DNA from 3 places in the Ensifer sp. 22460 genome. Region 2 is predicted to be linked to each of the others. Evidence: predicted binding sites of a transcription regulator. Region 2 holds the regulator's gene; each other region holds the start of a gene.
The links. Region 2 encodes LexA, which represses DNA repair genes until DNA is damaged. Its sites were predicted from a motif close to TGTTCNNNNTGTGTTCNG; they were not measured.
Positions count from the first base shown of each region.

Region 1 (5,139 bases), on a different contig from region 2:
CGGGCTTTGCGCCGGTGATCCTCGACACCTCCGTTTATGACGAGATCGTCACCGTCAACAGCGGCGAAGCGATCGAGGCTGCTCGCCTCGTCGCCAGGCTCGAAGGCGTGCCGGTCGGCATCTCCGCCGGCGCAGCACTGACGGCGGCGATCGAGGTTGGCCAGCGCGAAGAAAACGCCGGCAAGACCATCGTCGTCATCATCCCGTCGTTTGCCGAACGCTATCTCTCGACCGCGCTGTTTGAAGGCCTCGGCGGCTGATCGACAAGCCTTCTCCCACGAAAGGAAAGGGCGCCTCGCGGCGCCCTTTTGTTTCGAACCGACCGCTACGCCGCCGCCTGCAGCCTCTCGCCGGCAATGCGGTAGGAAATCGCTTCGGCCAGATGGATGCGGCCGACGGTCTGCGCGCCATCGAGATCGGCGAGCGTGCGTGCGACCTTCAGCACGCGGTGGTAACCGCGGGCGGAGAATTTCATTTTCTCGGCAGCGTCCCGGAGGAGTTGCAGGCCCGCTGCGTCGGGCTCGGCGATCTTCTCGATCATCGATGTCGAACACCGGGCGTTGCTCGTCAACTCCGGATGACCGAGGGCGGCGAAGCGGTCGGTCTGCAGGGCACGGGCGCGGGCAACACGACGGGCGACGACTTCGCTGCTTTCGGCTGCGGCCGGCTTCAACAGATCGGCGGCGCTGACGGCCGGAACGTCGATGCGGATATCGATACGGTCCATCAGCGGGCCGGAGATGCGCGCCTGGTAATCGGTCATGCAGCGCGGGCCGCGGGCGCAGCTGCGCCCGGGTTCACCGGCCATGCCGCAGCGGCAGGGGTTCATGGCGGCGACGAGCTGGATGGCGGCGGGATAGCTCACCCGGTGATTGGCGCGGGCGATAATGCATTCCGCCGTTTCGAGCGGCTGGCGCAGTGCGTCGAGCACCTGCGGCGTGAACTCCGGAAACTCGTCCAGGAACAAGACGCCATGATGGGCGAGCGAGGCCTCGCCGGGCTTGGCGCGTAAGCCGCCACCGACCATGGCGGCCATGGTTGCGGAATGGTGCGGCGTGCGGAACGGCCGCCGATCCGAGAGTTTGCCGCCCGGCAACTGCCCGGCGATCGAGTGGATCATCGACACTTCGAGCAGCTCGGCCGGATTGAGCGGCGGCAGGATCGACGGCAGCCGCGCGGCGAGCATCGATTTCCCCGACCCCGGCGGTCCCACCATCAGCAGATTGTGGTTGCCAGCAGCAGCCACCTCCAGCGCCCGCTTGGCGCTTTCCTGTCCCTTGATGTCGGCGAGATCGGGCAGGTTGGCAGCGCCCGAGCGGATCGCGGCTTGAGGCCGCGAAAGCACCTGCGTGCCGCGGAAATGGTTGGCGATCGCGATCAGGCTGCGCGGTGCGAGAATGTCGATCTCCGCACCTGCCCAGGCAGCCTCCGCCCCGCTTTCGGCCGGGCAGATCAGCCCCTTGCCGAGCGCATTGGCGCCGATCGCGGCGGGAAGGGCGCCGGCAACGGCGGCAATGGTGCCGTCGAGATTGAGCTCGCCGATCACGACATAGGGTGAGAGCGCATCGCCGGGAATGGCGCCGAGCGCCGCCATCAGGCCCAGCGCGATCGCAAGATCGAAGTGGCTGCCTTCCTTCGGCAGATCGGCGGGGGCGAGATTGACGGTGACGCGCTTGGCCGGCAGCGCCAGACCCGAAGCATGAAGCGCTGCCTGCACCCGCTCGCGGCTTTCGGCCACTGCCTTGTCCGGCAGGCCGACGATCTGCATGCCGACTTTGCCCGGCGCGACCATCACCTGAACGTCGACCGGCAGACCCTCGATACCCTGAAATGCGACCGTGCTGACGCGCGCGACCATGGTTGCTCCCTCGCCCGGGCGGCCCGTCATTACGGGCGCCGCAACCGCCTTGGGTTGCAAGACGGAGCCTTGCACGGTTCACGCACAAAAACAAGAACAATTACGGAACATCTGAGGCAAGACCTACGCGCTGTCGTTGGCAAGGGCACAACCCCGCAGCCGCGGGCGGAAGCCCGCGGCAATCTCCGTCATCTGGAGACAGGTTCTACCGGAAGCGCCGGATCAGGCGCGTTTGCGCTCGATCGCGTCCCAGAGCAGGCTCGCAACATCGGCGCCGCCAAACTTCTTGACTTCGCGAATGCCGGTCGGCGACGTGACGTTGATCTCGGTCATGTAGTCGCCGATGACGTCGATGCCGACGAAGAGGAAGCCGCGGGCTTTCAGCGCCGGAGCGATGCGGGCGCAGATTTCCTTTTCGCGCGCCGTAAGCTCGGTCGCCTCCGGCCGACCGCCGGCATGCATGTTGGAGCGCGCATCATGTTCGGCCGGAACGCGGTTGATGGCGCCGACCGGCTCACCATCGACGAGCAGGATGCGCTTGTCGCCCTTGCGCACCGCCGGCAGGTATTCCTGGGCGATGAAGGGCTCACGGAACATCTGGCCGAACATTTCCAGAAGGGAAGACAGGTTGCGGTCGTCACGGGTCGAATGGAAGACACCGGCGCCGCCATTGCCGTAGAGCGGCTTCAGGATGATGTCGCCCATCTCCTGGCGGAAGCTGGCGATCTCCTGGGGGTCGCGGGTGATCAGCGTCTTCGGCATCAGGTCGGCGAATTCGGTGACGAAGATCTTCTCCGGCGAATTGCGCACCCAGGCCGGATCGTTGACGACCAGCGTCTTCGGATGCAGGCGTTCCAGAAGATGCGTCGAGGTGATGTAGCCCATGTCGAAGGGCGGATCCTGGCGGAGCAGGATGACGTCCATGGTCGACAGATCGACGCGTTCGGCTTCGCCAAGCGTGAAGTGATCGCCCTTGACGTCGCGCAGCGTCATCTGCTGCACGCTCGCATAGACCTTGCCGTCGCGCAGCGACAGTTTTTCGGGCGTGTAGTGGAAAAGGCGGTAGCCGCGCGACTGTGCCTCGAGGCTCATGGCGAAGGTAGAATCACCCGCAATATTGATGCCCGACACATGGTCCATCTGGACCCCGACATTGACGATTTTCGCCATCTTCCCGTCCCCTGTGGATCACGCCAAGCGTGATCGATTTCAAATCGTCAGAACGGAAGAGGACGAGAAAACCGCTGCCCTCTCCCGCACTGGAAAAGCCCTCGACATGTAGAATGCGGGCGTGCCTTAGGCAAGGAGAGCTGAGCCTATTCGAAGCCTTCGACCACGCAGGTGATGAGATCGTGATCCGAAAGCGGCCGGCCGGTTTCATCGAGCGAGGGAATGATCCTGGTTTCGCCGATCTTCAGGCCGCGCGCGAGGAACCAGTCGAGCTTCATCGCGCGCTCCGGCCAACGGGTGATCAGGCTCGGCCGGGTGGTCATCACCTCAAGTGGTCCACCGTGACGGGTGAAGCCGCGGGCAGCGCTCATCGCAAAGAGCCCTTCGGCTTCGAAGTCGCCGCCAGCATGGTTGCCGGTGTTGAGATCGCCGCCGATCAGCACCGGCAGACCGGGAAAGGCTTCGTCGAGCGCATCGATCAATTCCCTGACCTGGCGTTCGCGGTAGGCCGCGGTCGTCGCGCTTTCAAGATGGGTGGAGACGGCGACGAAGGGGCCTGACTCGGTCTCGATAACGGCACCGATCGCGAAACGCTCGCCGAGACGCGGCTGTTCGCCATCGGTGAACCAGAGACGCTCGCCCCAGAGGCGCAGCATGAAGGGCCGGCCGAGCGGCACCGAAGCCATCAGCGCATTGCCGTGAAAGCCCCTGGCGTTGAAATCATCCTCGCAGAACGCGCGCTCGGTATCGGAGCCGAGGCCCATCTCAATGAATTCGATGCCATAGGCATATTGCATGCCGAGTATAGCAGCGACTTCGGCGGTCGGATGGCGCTGGCCGGTGCGGGCCATGCCGTTGTCCATTTCCGATAGCAGCACGACTGGGGCCCTGGTTGCTGCGAGATGTCCAGCACTTTCCGGTGCGAACAGGCAGCGCTCCAGGTTCCAGGCAGCGACGGTGAAGGGAAAGGCGAGCGGCGCGGTCGAGGACGGCGCGGCGCCGACCTCGATGCTGTTCATTTCCGGTCGCGCGGCCATGGCGGCGTCATGGGCCGCAATGGTGCGCAGCATCGAAGCAAATCCTGCACGCAGTTCGAGCGATGGAACGGCAAGCTGCTCAACGGCTTCATGGATCACGATGCCGTCTCCAGCCGAAGGTTCTGCGCCGGTGCATCACCGGCAAAAGACGTGCCCCGTTCCAGCCGCTTGCCGGTTTCGGGCGAGAAGAAGTGCAGGCGGTCGACGGCAATCGTCACGGCGAGATCACCGGAAAGCGGCATTTCCGGAGAGAGCGCTATCGTCAGAGGTTGGCCCTCGATGGTGCCGTGCACGAGCCGCTGAGCACCGAGCTCCTCGACATAGTCGACCTGGAACAGCATCGCATCCTCGCCGACACCGGCAAGCCGGAGGTCCTCGGCGCGCAGGCCGACGGTCACAGCGCCTTCGACCGGGGCGCGGCTGCCAAGCTCAATCCTGTAGAGGCCGATCTGCAGGCTGCCGCCCTCGATCTGGCCCTTGATCAGGTTCATCGCCGGCGAGCCGATGAAGCTCGCGACGAAGGTCGAGGCCGGACGGTGGTAGACGTCGAGCGGACGGCCGATCTGCTCGATCCGGCCGCCGTTCAGCACCACCAGCCGGTCGGCGAGCGTCATCGCTTCGAGCTGGTCGTGGGTGACGTAGAGCGAGGTCGTGCCGAGGCGCTTCTGCAGGCGCTTGATCTCGCCGCGCATCGAGACGCGCAGCTTGGCGTCGAGGTTGGAGAGCGGCTCGTCGAACAGGAAGGCCGCCGGCTTGCGCACGATCGCGCGGCCCATGGCGACGCGCTGACGCTGGCCACCGGAAAGGGCGCGCGGCTTGCGCGCGAGATAGGGCTCGATTTCCAGCATCCGCGCGGCTTCGGCGACGCGGGCATCGATCTCGGCCTTGGGCGTCTTGCGGTTCTTCAGGCCATAGGCGAGGTTGTCGTAGACGGTCATGTGCGGATAGAGCGCATAGTTCTGGAAGACCATGGCGATGTCGCGCTCGGCCGGATCGACGTCGTTGATGACGCGCGAACCGATGGTCACCGTGCCCTTCGAAATCGTCTCGAGCCCGGCGACCATGCGCAAAAGC
Region 1 is NZ_JBQENZ010000010.1:186,315-191,453, reverse strand. Features, by position in the region: gene cysK (cysteine synthase A) at 1-260, shown strand, start outside; gene ACTJKM_RS15315 (YifB family Mg chelatase-like AAA ATPase) at 326-1,858, opposite strand; gene gshB (glutathione synthase) at 2,081-3,028, opposite strand; gene ACTJKM_RS15305 (endonuclease) at 3,175-4,164, opposite strand; gene ACTJKM_RS15300 (sn-glycerol-3-phosphate import ATP-binding protein UgpC) at 4,161-5,139, opposite strand, start outside.
Region 1: a site for LexA is predicted at 1,951-1,968, ahead of ACTJKM_RS15315 (YifB family Mg chelatase-like AAA ATPase). Genes of this name have one in related genera too.

Region 2 (5,139 bases):
CTGCAGCATTGGCCGGTGGTATCGGACGTGGTCGCGTTCACGTCCCGACACGAGTCGAGGCCGAAGCCCGTTCGTGTCGCGCAGAAATCGGACGCGCGTCCCGCGCAGCAGGCGGAGAAGCAGAAGCCGAATCCGATGACAAGAGTTGCCCTCGCCGCTCCGGTGCCGTCCGTCGACGTCGGCGCCAAGGCGCCGACACCCGTGGTGCGGCCCAATGAGGAAGTGAAGACGGCATCCGTTCGCACGGATCAGTTTTATTTCTGCGGGATTCGCAACGACAACTGCGTGATCGACGGCGCCACCTTCCTGTACCACGGCGAAACGATCCGCGTGGCAGACGTCGATGCGCCGCGTATTCGCCAGGCAAGCTGCGACAAGGAACGTTCGCGCGGCTTCTATGCCAAGCAGCGCCTGCGCGAATTGTTGAATGCGGGTGACTTCAGGCTGGAAACGGCGAGCGGCCGTCAGGATGCCAAGGCCGGTGAAAAGCTGCGGCTGGTCACCCGCGGCGACCAGTCTATCGGGCGTGTGCTCGTATCCGAGGGACTGGTGCGGCCGTGGACAGGACACGCGACGCCCTGGTGTTGAGGCCACCCCAGATGCGATCGGCGGAGGTTCGCGATCGCTCTGTGGAAAGTATCCGTCTTACAAATCGACGGCGCGTTTTTCGGAAAATGCCTCTTGCGGTTTTTCTGCAATCATTCTAAATCCGCGCCAACGCTCGGTTATCCGAGCTGTGAGGCCTCGTGGCGGAGTGGTGACGCAGAGGACTGCAAATCCTTGTACCCCGGTTCAATTCCGGGCGAGGCCTCCAAAAACTCTCACCTCATTTTAGTGTGGATAGACGTTCTGCCTCGGGGCAGAGCGATTGCATGGTTGCCTCCCCACGCCCGCGCAAGCCACGTCCATTAGCTATCCGTTGGATCTTATCGCTTCGGTGAAATCGGTAGAGGGGGAACGATGACTCCGCTGACATCAGCCGCATCGGTAGCGTCCGTCATCATCAAAACGGAGGCAATGGCATATATGAAGACGAAACTTGTCCTGACGGCCTTGGCCCTCTTCGCTGCGACCACATTCGAGGCGCGGGCGGAGGATCTGGTTTTCAAGCTGAAGAACAACACCAACGCAGTGCTGACGAACTTCTATACGTCGCCTGTGGGTGTCAATGAGTGGGAAGACGATGTTTTCGGCCGGCAGGTGCTGAACCCCGGAGAAGACATGGAGATCACCATCGCCGACGGCCGGGAGGTCTGCAAGTACGACATGCGCTTCGAGTTCGAAGAAGGCTCCGACCTCGATACGACCGAAGACATGCAGGACCTCTGCGAGCTCGGCGAGTACACCATCCACGAATAAGAGGCGCGCCTTCAGGTCGCCATCAATAAACAGAGCCTCGCCACCGCAAGCGGTGGCGAGGCTCGGTCGGATGCCAGATTTACCTCGGAATCAGTGGTAGCGGCGCATCAGCCCGACGAGCTTGCCCTGGATCTTCACCCGATCGGGCCCAAAAATCCGCGTTTCGTAGGCAGGGTTCGCGGCTTCGAGCGCGATCGATGCGCCCTTGCGCCGGAAGCGCTTCAGCGTCGCTTCCTCATCATCCACGAGCGCCACGATGATATCGCCGGGATTGGCCGTATTGCCATTGCGGATGATCACGGTGTCGCCGTCGAAGATGCCGGCTTCGATCATCGAGTCGCCCTTGACTTCGAGAGCGTAGTGTTCGCCGTTGCCGATCATGTCGAGCGGAACGGTAATGTCGTGCGTGTTGTTCTGGATGGCCGAGATCGGCACACCGGCAGCGATGCGGCCCATGACCGGCACGGAAACCGATGTGTTGTCGGCCACGGGCGTGGGCTTCGGCGGTGCGGCAGGAGCGGCCGCTGGCGCCTTGCCGAGGCTGCCCTCGATCACGCTGGGCGAGAAGCCGCGGCGGGGCTGCTGCTGGCTGGATGCGTAAGCCTCCGGAAGCTTGATGACCTCGAGCGCGCGGGCTCGGTTCGGCAGACGGCGAATGAACCCGCGTTCTTCGAGTGCCGTGATCAGACGGTGAATGCCGGACTTCGACGCCAGGTCGAGCGCATCCTTCATTTCATCGAATGATGGTGGGACGCCTGACTCCTTCATGCGTTCGTGAATGAAGAGAAGCAATTCCTGTTGCTTGCGGGTCAGCATGGCACGTCGCTCCCAGAGGCGTGAAACAAATCAAGAACAGACACTATCTGTTCCATATGTGTTCCGCAAGTGCCTAAAATTCCGTGAATTCAGACAATTGGCGCGTCTGTGCGTGTCGATTGGTCACTTTTACGGGAGCAGAGCGGGTTTGGGCGATGATCGTGCCCAAACGGAGGGCGGCGGCGTAGCGCATTGCGCGACGGCACGGCGATTCGAACGAATCGCGAGCGTTTTCGTGCAAAGAGGCTAGGCCGGCTGCGTGGCGGCGCAGGCGTCTTCGAATTCCTTCACCGTCTCGGCGCTGTTGTCTTCTGGAAGTACGGCGTCCGCCGCATCGGTCGCGACCGGCCTGTCGCCATCATAGACGAACGACTGGATGTAGAACGCGATCGCACCCTTCCACACCTTGCGTCCATCGATCTGATGGCACGGCACGGCGCTCTCGAAATCGGTCTGAAGTTCGTCCACCGTGGCGGCGCTGAGCTTGACGTCAGGCATATTGGGCGATGCGACTATCGAAGCGAGAAGCAGGGCGGCAAGCACGGTGATCGTCCACTTTGATGCAAGGGTGGGACTACGGGGCGGTTAACGATGTGAACCGCGCTTTCGTTCCGAAGTCCAGCAAGCTTGGCGATCACTGTCATGTGTTCAACAGCTCTTTGAGTGCAGGCTGTGGCCGTTTTGCGCCAGGGGCACACAGCGGCAAAGCCGCCTCAGCCTGGCGCGCCGTCCTTGCCGCAATCGCTTGGGTTGCGCCAAGTCGCGGCCTCGCTGCCGGCGTGCACAAATCCGTGTTGTGAAGATGTCGCACCGTCTCGACAGGTTGTAAAAAAACGATAACTTTGCGGGAAAAATGGGGTGGTTGCATGCGTAGATTGTCGTTGGCGGTTCTCGGTCTGTTGGTGGCGGCCGGAGCGGCCTCAGCTGAAGAAGGGCGTTCGAATATCTGGAAAGAGGTCAATGCCTGGACGGTGGGCTCCGATCCGTCCTTGGGCGGCTCGTGCTATGCGGCGACGAGCTACGACGGCGGAATGATCCTTCGAATCGGCTTCTATCCGAGAGGATCGGCGAACCTGGCGTTTCTTTCGATCGGCAATGCCGACTGGAAATCGATCGAGCCGCAGCGGGAGTATGACGTCGCCTTGCAGCTCGACCGTGGCCGCCAGTGGCCGGCTGTCGCGTTCGGCGTGGACCTCACAGGCTCGAAGGCTCTGGTCGTCAACTTCTCCAACACCGACTTCTTCACCGAATTCGTGCGCAAGAACACGCTGGCGCTGGCGTTCGAAGGGCGCGTCGTGGCGAGCCTCAGTCTGCGCGATTCGATGAAGGCCGTCAGCGAGATGTTCAAATGCCAGGAGGCGGTGATTGCGTTGATGCCAAACGGCGGGCAGGGGGCGGCCGCCGATCCGTTTGCGGGCGCCGGCGGGAATGCGCCAAACAATGACCCCTTTGCTGGTGGCGGCCAGACCAAGTCGTCGAAAGATCCCTTTGCCATGTGATCTTTGGCGTGAGCGTCGTTCCGCTGCGAGAGGTGAATATTCCTAAGATTTTGCATGGGTTGCGGGTCACCCACCCTCGACAGTCACGCGGCGACCTATCAAAATGCGGGCAAACGGGGGTTTTGCATGCGTAGATTGCTGTTCGGGTTGGTGAGCTGTCTGATGGCCACGGGACCGGCCGTGGCTGAGGAGTCCGAGATCATCAAATGGAAGGAAGTCGGCGGCTGGACCGTTGCTTCCGACACGTCGATGGAAGGCTCGTGTTTCATCACGTCGATATTCGAAGGCGGAATCAGGCTGCGCCTGGGGTTCTATCCCAAGGGCTCCGAATCGCCACTCTACATGAGTTTCGCCAGCGACGATTGGAAGTCGCTCGAGGTCGGCAAGGACTATGACCTGACGTTCCGCTTCGACAAGAGCGATCCCTGGAGTGCGGCGGCGACCGCCGCCGGCGACGAGAGCGGCAAGTTCCTGTTCGTGAACGTCACCGATGCGGAATTCCTGACGGGGTTCGTGCGCAAAAGGACGTTGGCGATCGCCTTTGACGATCGCGTTGTCGCAAACCTCAGTCTGCGCGGCACCGGCCCGGCGGCGGAAGAACTCCTGAAATGCCAGCGAGCCGTGGATGAGATCATCGCCGACGAGGGCCGCAAATCCAAGGAGAAGAAGTCCGATCCGTTCAACGCGCCAAACGAGAAACGCTCAGCGCGTGATCCGTTCAGCCTCTAACCCGCGGCTTGAGTGAAAGGCGGAGGGCCCAGTCGTCGTCTGCCCGAGGCGAACCACACGGCGCTGACGCCTGCCGACAAGCGCTCGTTAAAATGAAGCACCGCCAGGGATGGCGGTCCATCGTCGGACTATATTTCTTGGGAAAATGGCGGACAGGGTGGGATTCGAACCCACGGTACGGTTTCCCGTACGCTGGTTTTCAAGACCAGAGCCTTAAACCACTCGGCCACCTGTCCTTGCCTGAGCTCGCAGTCAACTGCTTACCGGGCACGGCGTTATTGCGCAAAGCCCCGTCGCTTTGCAAGATTTAACATGCGTCGCTGAAAGATTTTCTCGATGGCCGGACTGGAGTGCGCGGGCACGCTTTGCCGGTAATCATCTGTAAACCATAACGCATGAAATCCGGCGCTGATCTGTGGATGAGTTCGCATTTTCGCCTTGTTGCTGTCATGTTTACTCGACTGTTCCGTTTCGGGACGCCGAGATTTCCGCTGGGGGCACGAGCGGAAGGTTTCGAGTACGGCTTATTCGATCGATGTTGTGGGACAGATGACATCCAGTAAAAATGCGGCATATCTGGTCAAGGGACTGCGCCTTGCGGCAATTCCTGCGCTGTGCGTAACGCTCGCGGCCTGCGGATCCACGTCGAGCATCAAAAAGAAGCCGCGGAGCAAGGAATACTTCGCCGAATCCGTTTACGGCGTGAAGGCGAGCCCGCGCGTTGCCACCGGTAACA
Region 2 is NZ_JBQENZ010000008.1:241,203-246,341, reverse strand. Features, by position in the region: gene ACTJKM_RS12910 (thermonuclease family protein) at 1-588, shown strand, start outside; tRNA gene ACTJKM_RS12905 (tRNA-Cys) at 741-814, shown strand; gene ACTJKM_RS12900 (hypothetical protein) at 1,027-1,359, shown strand; gene lexA (transcriptional repressor LexA) at 1,450-2,175, opposite strand; gene ACTJKM_RS12890 (hypothetical protein) at 2,422-2,718, opposite strand; gene ACTJKM_RS12885 (hypothetical protein) at 3,042-3,674, shown strand; gene ACTJKM_RS12880 (hypothetical protein) at 3,837-4,403, shown strand; tRNA gene ACTJKM_RS12875 (tRNA-Ser) at 4,550-4,639, opposite strand; gene ACTJKM_RS12870 (septal ring lytic transglycosylase RlpA family protein) at 4,953-5,139, shown strand, end outside.

Region 3 (5,139 bases), on a different contig from region 2:
CGACGCCGATCGCGCTTGGTGAGCGGCTCTATTCACGCTGGGACTTCAAGTCGGTGCTTTCAGACGGCTATGTCGACATCCTGCAGCCCGACCTGTCGCACGCCGGCGGCATCACCGAGTGCCGCAAGATCGCGGCGATGGCCGAAGCCTACGACGTGGCACTGGCGCCGCATTGCCCGCTCGGACCGATTGCGCTTGCCGCCTGCCTCCAGGTCGACGCCGTCAGCTACAACGCCTTCATCCAGGAGCAGAGCCTCGGCATCCATTACAATACCGGCAACGACATTCTCGACTACATCTCCAACAAAGACGTGTTCCATTACGCAGACGGTTTCGTGTCGATCCCGCAAGGACCGGGCCTCGGCATCGAGGTGGACGAGCAGTACGTCATCGAACGGGCGAAGGAAGGCCATCGCTGGCGCAACCCGATCTGGCGCCATGCCGACGGCAGCGTCGCCGAGTGGTGAGGAGGGCGGACATGGCGGGTCGGCTCGAAGGAAAGCGCGTCGTCATCACTGGGGCGGCTCAAGGCATCGGCCTTGCTATTGCCGAGACCTTCCTTGCGGAAGGCGCGAGCCTCTACCTCATCGATCGTGATGGCGATCTGCTGGCGACCGAGGCCGAACGGCTCCGTGCGACCGGCGGAAAGATCGGCTACACCACGACCGACATCACGGATGCGGATGCCATCGAACAGGCGATTGCCACGGCCAGCCGCGAGATCGGCCAGCCGAACGCGCTGGTCAACAATGCCGGCGTCAACGTCTTCTTCGAGCCGCTGAAACTCTCGGATGCCGACTGGCAGCGCTGCTTCGACATCAATCTCAAGGGCGCGTGGAACTGCAGCAAAGCCGTGCTGCCCGGCATGATCGCGGAAGGCGGCGGCGTCATCCTCAACATCGCCTCGACCCACGCCTTCACCATCATCCCGCACACCTTCCCCTATCCCGTCGCCAAACATGCGCTTCTCGGCATGACCAAGGCGCTGGGGCTGGAATATGCCGGGCAGGGCGTGCGTGTAAATGCGCTGGCGCCAGGCTACGTGCGCACGCAGAAGGCCGAGGAATACTGGAACTCATTTCCCGACCCGGCCGCGGCGGAAGCCGAAACGATGAAGCTTCATCCCGGCGGTCGCATCGCGACGCCGGAGGAAATCGCCAAGGCCGCCCTCTTCATGATTTCGGACGAATGCCCCTTCATGAACGCTACCTGTCTGACGGTCGATGGCGGGGTGAGCGTGCTGCATCATCCCTAAACCGTCGGCTGATGCCCGCACCTGAATGGCGATCTCTGCTACAGCAGACGGGTAGATCATCCTTTTTCATAGGAACGGCGCTGGGCAGCAGGCGGTTCGGAGGCCGAAGCATCACGGCCGCGACCCCACCCTCACTTCCACATGGAACGCATCCGGGCGCCGACATCGATGCGGATCTGCTTGGCACTGCGTTCGCCGGCGGCCGCCGAAATCTTCGGCCAGTTCGTCGTCTCGAAGAACTGCAGCAGCGTCGCCGGAATGAAGCGGGTTCGCGATGCGTAGACGTGCCGGTCGCCCTGGCTGTTCTGGCCGTAGGTGAAGAACCTTTGCGGCGTCACCAGTGCCAGGTGGTCGCGTGCCCGGGTCATCCCGACATAGAGCAGCCGCCGTTCCTCTTCGAGCTCGGCGGTCGTGCCGACGCCAAGATCGGACGGGATGCAGCCGTCGACGACATTGAGCATGAAGACCGAGCGCCATTCCTGTCCCTTGGCCGAATGAATGGTCGAAAGGATCAGGTAGTCCTCGTCGAGCAGGGGCACGCCCGCCTGGTCGCTGGTGGCATCCGGCGGATCGAGCGTCAGTTCGGTCAGGAAACGCTCGCGGTTCTGGTAGCCGCCGGCGATCTGCTCGAGTTGCACGAGATCGGCCTTGCGCGTTTCGGCGTCTTCGTGGATGCGGTCAAGGTGGGGTTCGTACCAGGCACGCGCCGTCGCGATTTCCCCCGGCCACCCCGTGTCGGCTTTCCGTAGAGCGGAAACGAGATCGACGAAGCTCGCCCAATCCTCCCCGGTCTTGGGTGGCGCTGGGATTTCCGCGAGTGCTGCGAGCGGCTCCGGATCGGCGGCGATCGCGTCGAGGATCTTGCCTGCCGTCTGCGGGCCGATCCCGGGCAGCATCTGCAACAGCCGGAAGCCGGCGACGCGGTCACGCGGGTTCTGCGCGAAACGCAAGGTCGCCAGCAGATCCTTGACATGGGCACTGTCGAGGAACTTGAGGCCGCCGAATTTCACGAAGGGAATGTTGCGACGGGTGAGCTCGACTTCGAGCGTGCCGCTATGGTTGGCGGAACGAAACAGCACCGCCTGCTGCTTCAGCGCTATGCCGACCTCGCGGTTGGCGAGAACCTGCTCCACGATATAGGCGGCCTGGTCCGTCTCGTCCTTGACGGTGACAAGCTGCGGGCGCTGCTCCGACTGCCTGTCCGTCCAGAGGTTCTTGGTGAACCGTTCCCGCGCAAGCCCGATGACGCCGTTGGCGGCAGCCAGGATCGGCTGGGTCGAGCGATAGTTTTGATCGAGCGTGATGACGTCGGCGGGTTCCGGCGAAAACGCATTCGGGAAATCGAGGATGTTGCGGACCGTCGCGGCCCGGAAGGAATAGATCGACTGGGCGTCATCTCCGACGACCGTCAGGCCATGGCCCTCGGGCTTGAGCGACAGCAGGATCGAGGCCTGAAGGCGGTTCGTGTCCTGATATTCGTCGACCAGGATATGATCGAAACGGCTGCTGATATCCTGCGCCAGTTCCGCGTCGGAAGCCATCTGCGCCCAGTAAAGCAGCAGATCATCGTAGTCGAGGACGTCCTGCGCCTGCTTGGCCTCGACGTAGCCTGCAAACAGTTCCTTGAGTTGCTCTTCCCAGTTCGCAGCCCAAGGATACGCCGTCTTCAACACGTCGATGATCGAGCTTTCCGAGTTCACGACGCGCGAATAGATCGCCAGGCAGGTCCCCTTGGTCGGAAAGCGGCTTTCCATCTTCGAAAAACCGAGCTCGTGGCGAACGAGGTTCATCAGGTCGGCGCTGTCTTCGCGATCATGGATCGTGAAATCCTGGCCGAGGCCGATCTGTTCGGCATAAATCCTGAGGATACGCGCGCCGATGCCATGGAAAGTGCCCGCCCAGGAGAGCGCGTCTGTCATGACCGCAGCATTGTCGCCGATGACCTGGCGACAGATCCGCTCGACCCGACGCTTCATTTCCGAAGCCGCCCGTCGTGAAAAGGTCATAAGCAGGATGCGACGCGGATCGGCGCCGTTGACGATCAAATGTCCCACCCGGTGAGCGAGCGTATTCGTCTTGCCCGAACCGGCACCCGCAATAATCAGCAGAGGGCCGCCAACCTGGCCTTGCGGCAGTCCCACACCATGCATCACCGCCTGGCGCTGGCGGTCATTCAGTTTTTCGAGATAGGCGGCGCTCATACGTATCCAGGCGTTGTCAGCAAGATTGCCAAATTCTTCGTTCCGTTTCATCTCCTTGAAAGAATTCGCGGATTCCGCTTCACGGTCTCAAACCCTTCGCCCGAAGCAGATGACTCGGAACAAAAATGGAACGTATCAGCTTCGATTGCCGCTGGAAACCCGGCAGGCCGGGCTTTCACCAGGCTGCTGTGCCGCAGAATATCCGGAACATCGAGGAGGGGAGCCGTGGACGGCCGAATTTTCGATCTCGAGAAGCAGATCCGGGGGCTATTAGTCACCGTGTTCGGAAACCTTCGACCTGGCCTTCGGTGCGCCGAACAAGCCAACCCGTCGGTGTTTAGATTGCCCGGGCCACGACCTGCGCAGCGACCGACACCAACAAGGTTGCCAGAGCGACGGCCGTACCAAATCGTGCGATCTTCATGCGGCGCCCGCGTGCGCCATTCCAATCATAACCCATCGTGCTCTCCCATAGGCATCATGCCATGGGTCCGATGGTGGGCAAACTTCGTAACAGGGGAGTAAATTTAAGACTGCTACTTCTGCGGGCGGCTCTCGTGCCCTTGCTGGGTGACACGCAGCATTTCCCGCGCGCCGGGCGCGCGCGGGAGATGATCGAGCGCGGTTACACGCTCTTGCGCGTGACGAAGCGGGTTTCCAGATAGGCCTCGATCGCCTCGGAGCCGCCTTCCGTTCCGTAGCCGGAATCCTTGATACCGCCGAAGGGCACCTCCGGCAGCGCCAGGCCGAGATGGTTGATCGAGATCATTCCGCTCTCGACTTCGCTTGCGAGGCGATAGGCGCTTCGCTCTGAGCCGGTGAAGGCGTAAGCCGCAAGCCCGAACGGCAGGCGGTTGGCCTCGTTGATCGCTTCGTCGAGCTCGTTGAAGCGGTTGATGATGGAGACGGGACCGAAGGGTTCGTCATTCATGATACGGGCGCTGACCGGAACGTCGGCAAGCACCGTCGGCTCGAAGAAATAGCCTCGGTTGCCGATGCGATGCCCGCCGGTTGCCAGCCGGCCGCCATGCTCCACGGCGTCGGCGACCAGGCTTTCGATCGCCGGGATGCGCCGCTCATTGGCCAGCGGCCCCATGTCTATGCCGGTCTCAAGGCCGTTGCCGACCTTGACCTTCCGCGATGCGGCGACGAAACCTTCAAGGAACTGATCTGCCACCCGCTCCTGCACCAGGAAGCGGGTCGGCGACACGCAGACCTGCCCGGCGTTGCGATACTTGCTGCCGGACATGATCGCGACGGCCTGTTCGATGTCGGCATCGTCTGTGACGATGACCGGGGCGTGGCCGCCGAGTTCCATCGTCGCGCGCTTCATATGCTGGCCGGCGAGTGCTGCCAGCATCTTGCCGACCGGGGTCGAGCCGGTGAAGGACATCTTGCGGATGACCGGATGCGAGATCAGATACTCCGAGATGACCGCCGGCACGCCATAGACGAGGTTGACGACGCCTGCGGGAATGCCAGCATCGACGAAGCACCGGATCAGTTCGGCCGGCGATGCTGGTGTTTCCTCCGGCGCCTTCACGATGATCGAGCATCCCGTGGTCAGCGCGGCAGACAGCTTGCGTACGACCTGGTTGATCGGGAAATTCCACGGCGTGAAAGCGGCGACCGGGCCGACGGGCAGCTTGACGGTCATCTGGGTGACGTCTGGCGTGCGCGGCG
Region 3 is NZ_JBQENZ010000005.1:27,002-32,140, forward strand. Features, by position in the region: gene dgoD (galactonate dehydratase) at 1-467, shown strand, start outside; gene ACTJKM_RS07605 (SDR family oxidoreductase) at 479-1,255, shown strand; gene ACTJKM_RS07610 (ATP-dependent helicase) at 1,387-3,456, opposite strand; gene ACTJKM_RS07615 (NAD-dependent succinate-semialdehyde dehydrogenase) at 4,082-5,139, opposite strand, start outside.
Region 3: a site for LexA is predicted at 3,572-3,589, ahead of ACTJKM_RS07610 (ATP-dependent helicase). Genes of this name have one in related genera too.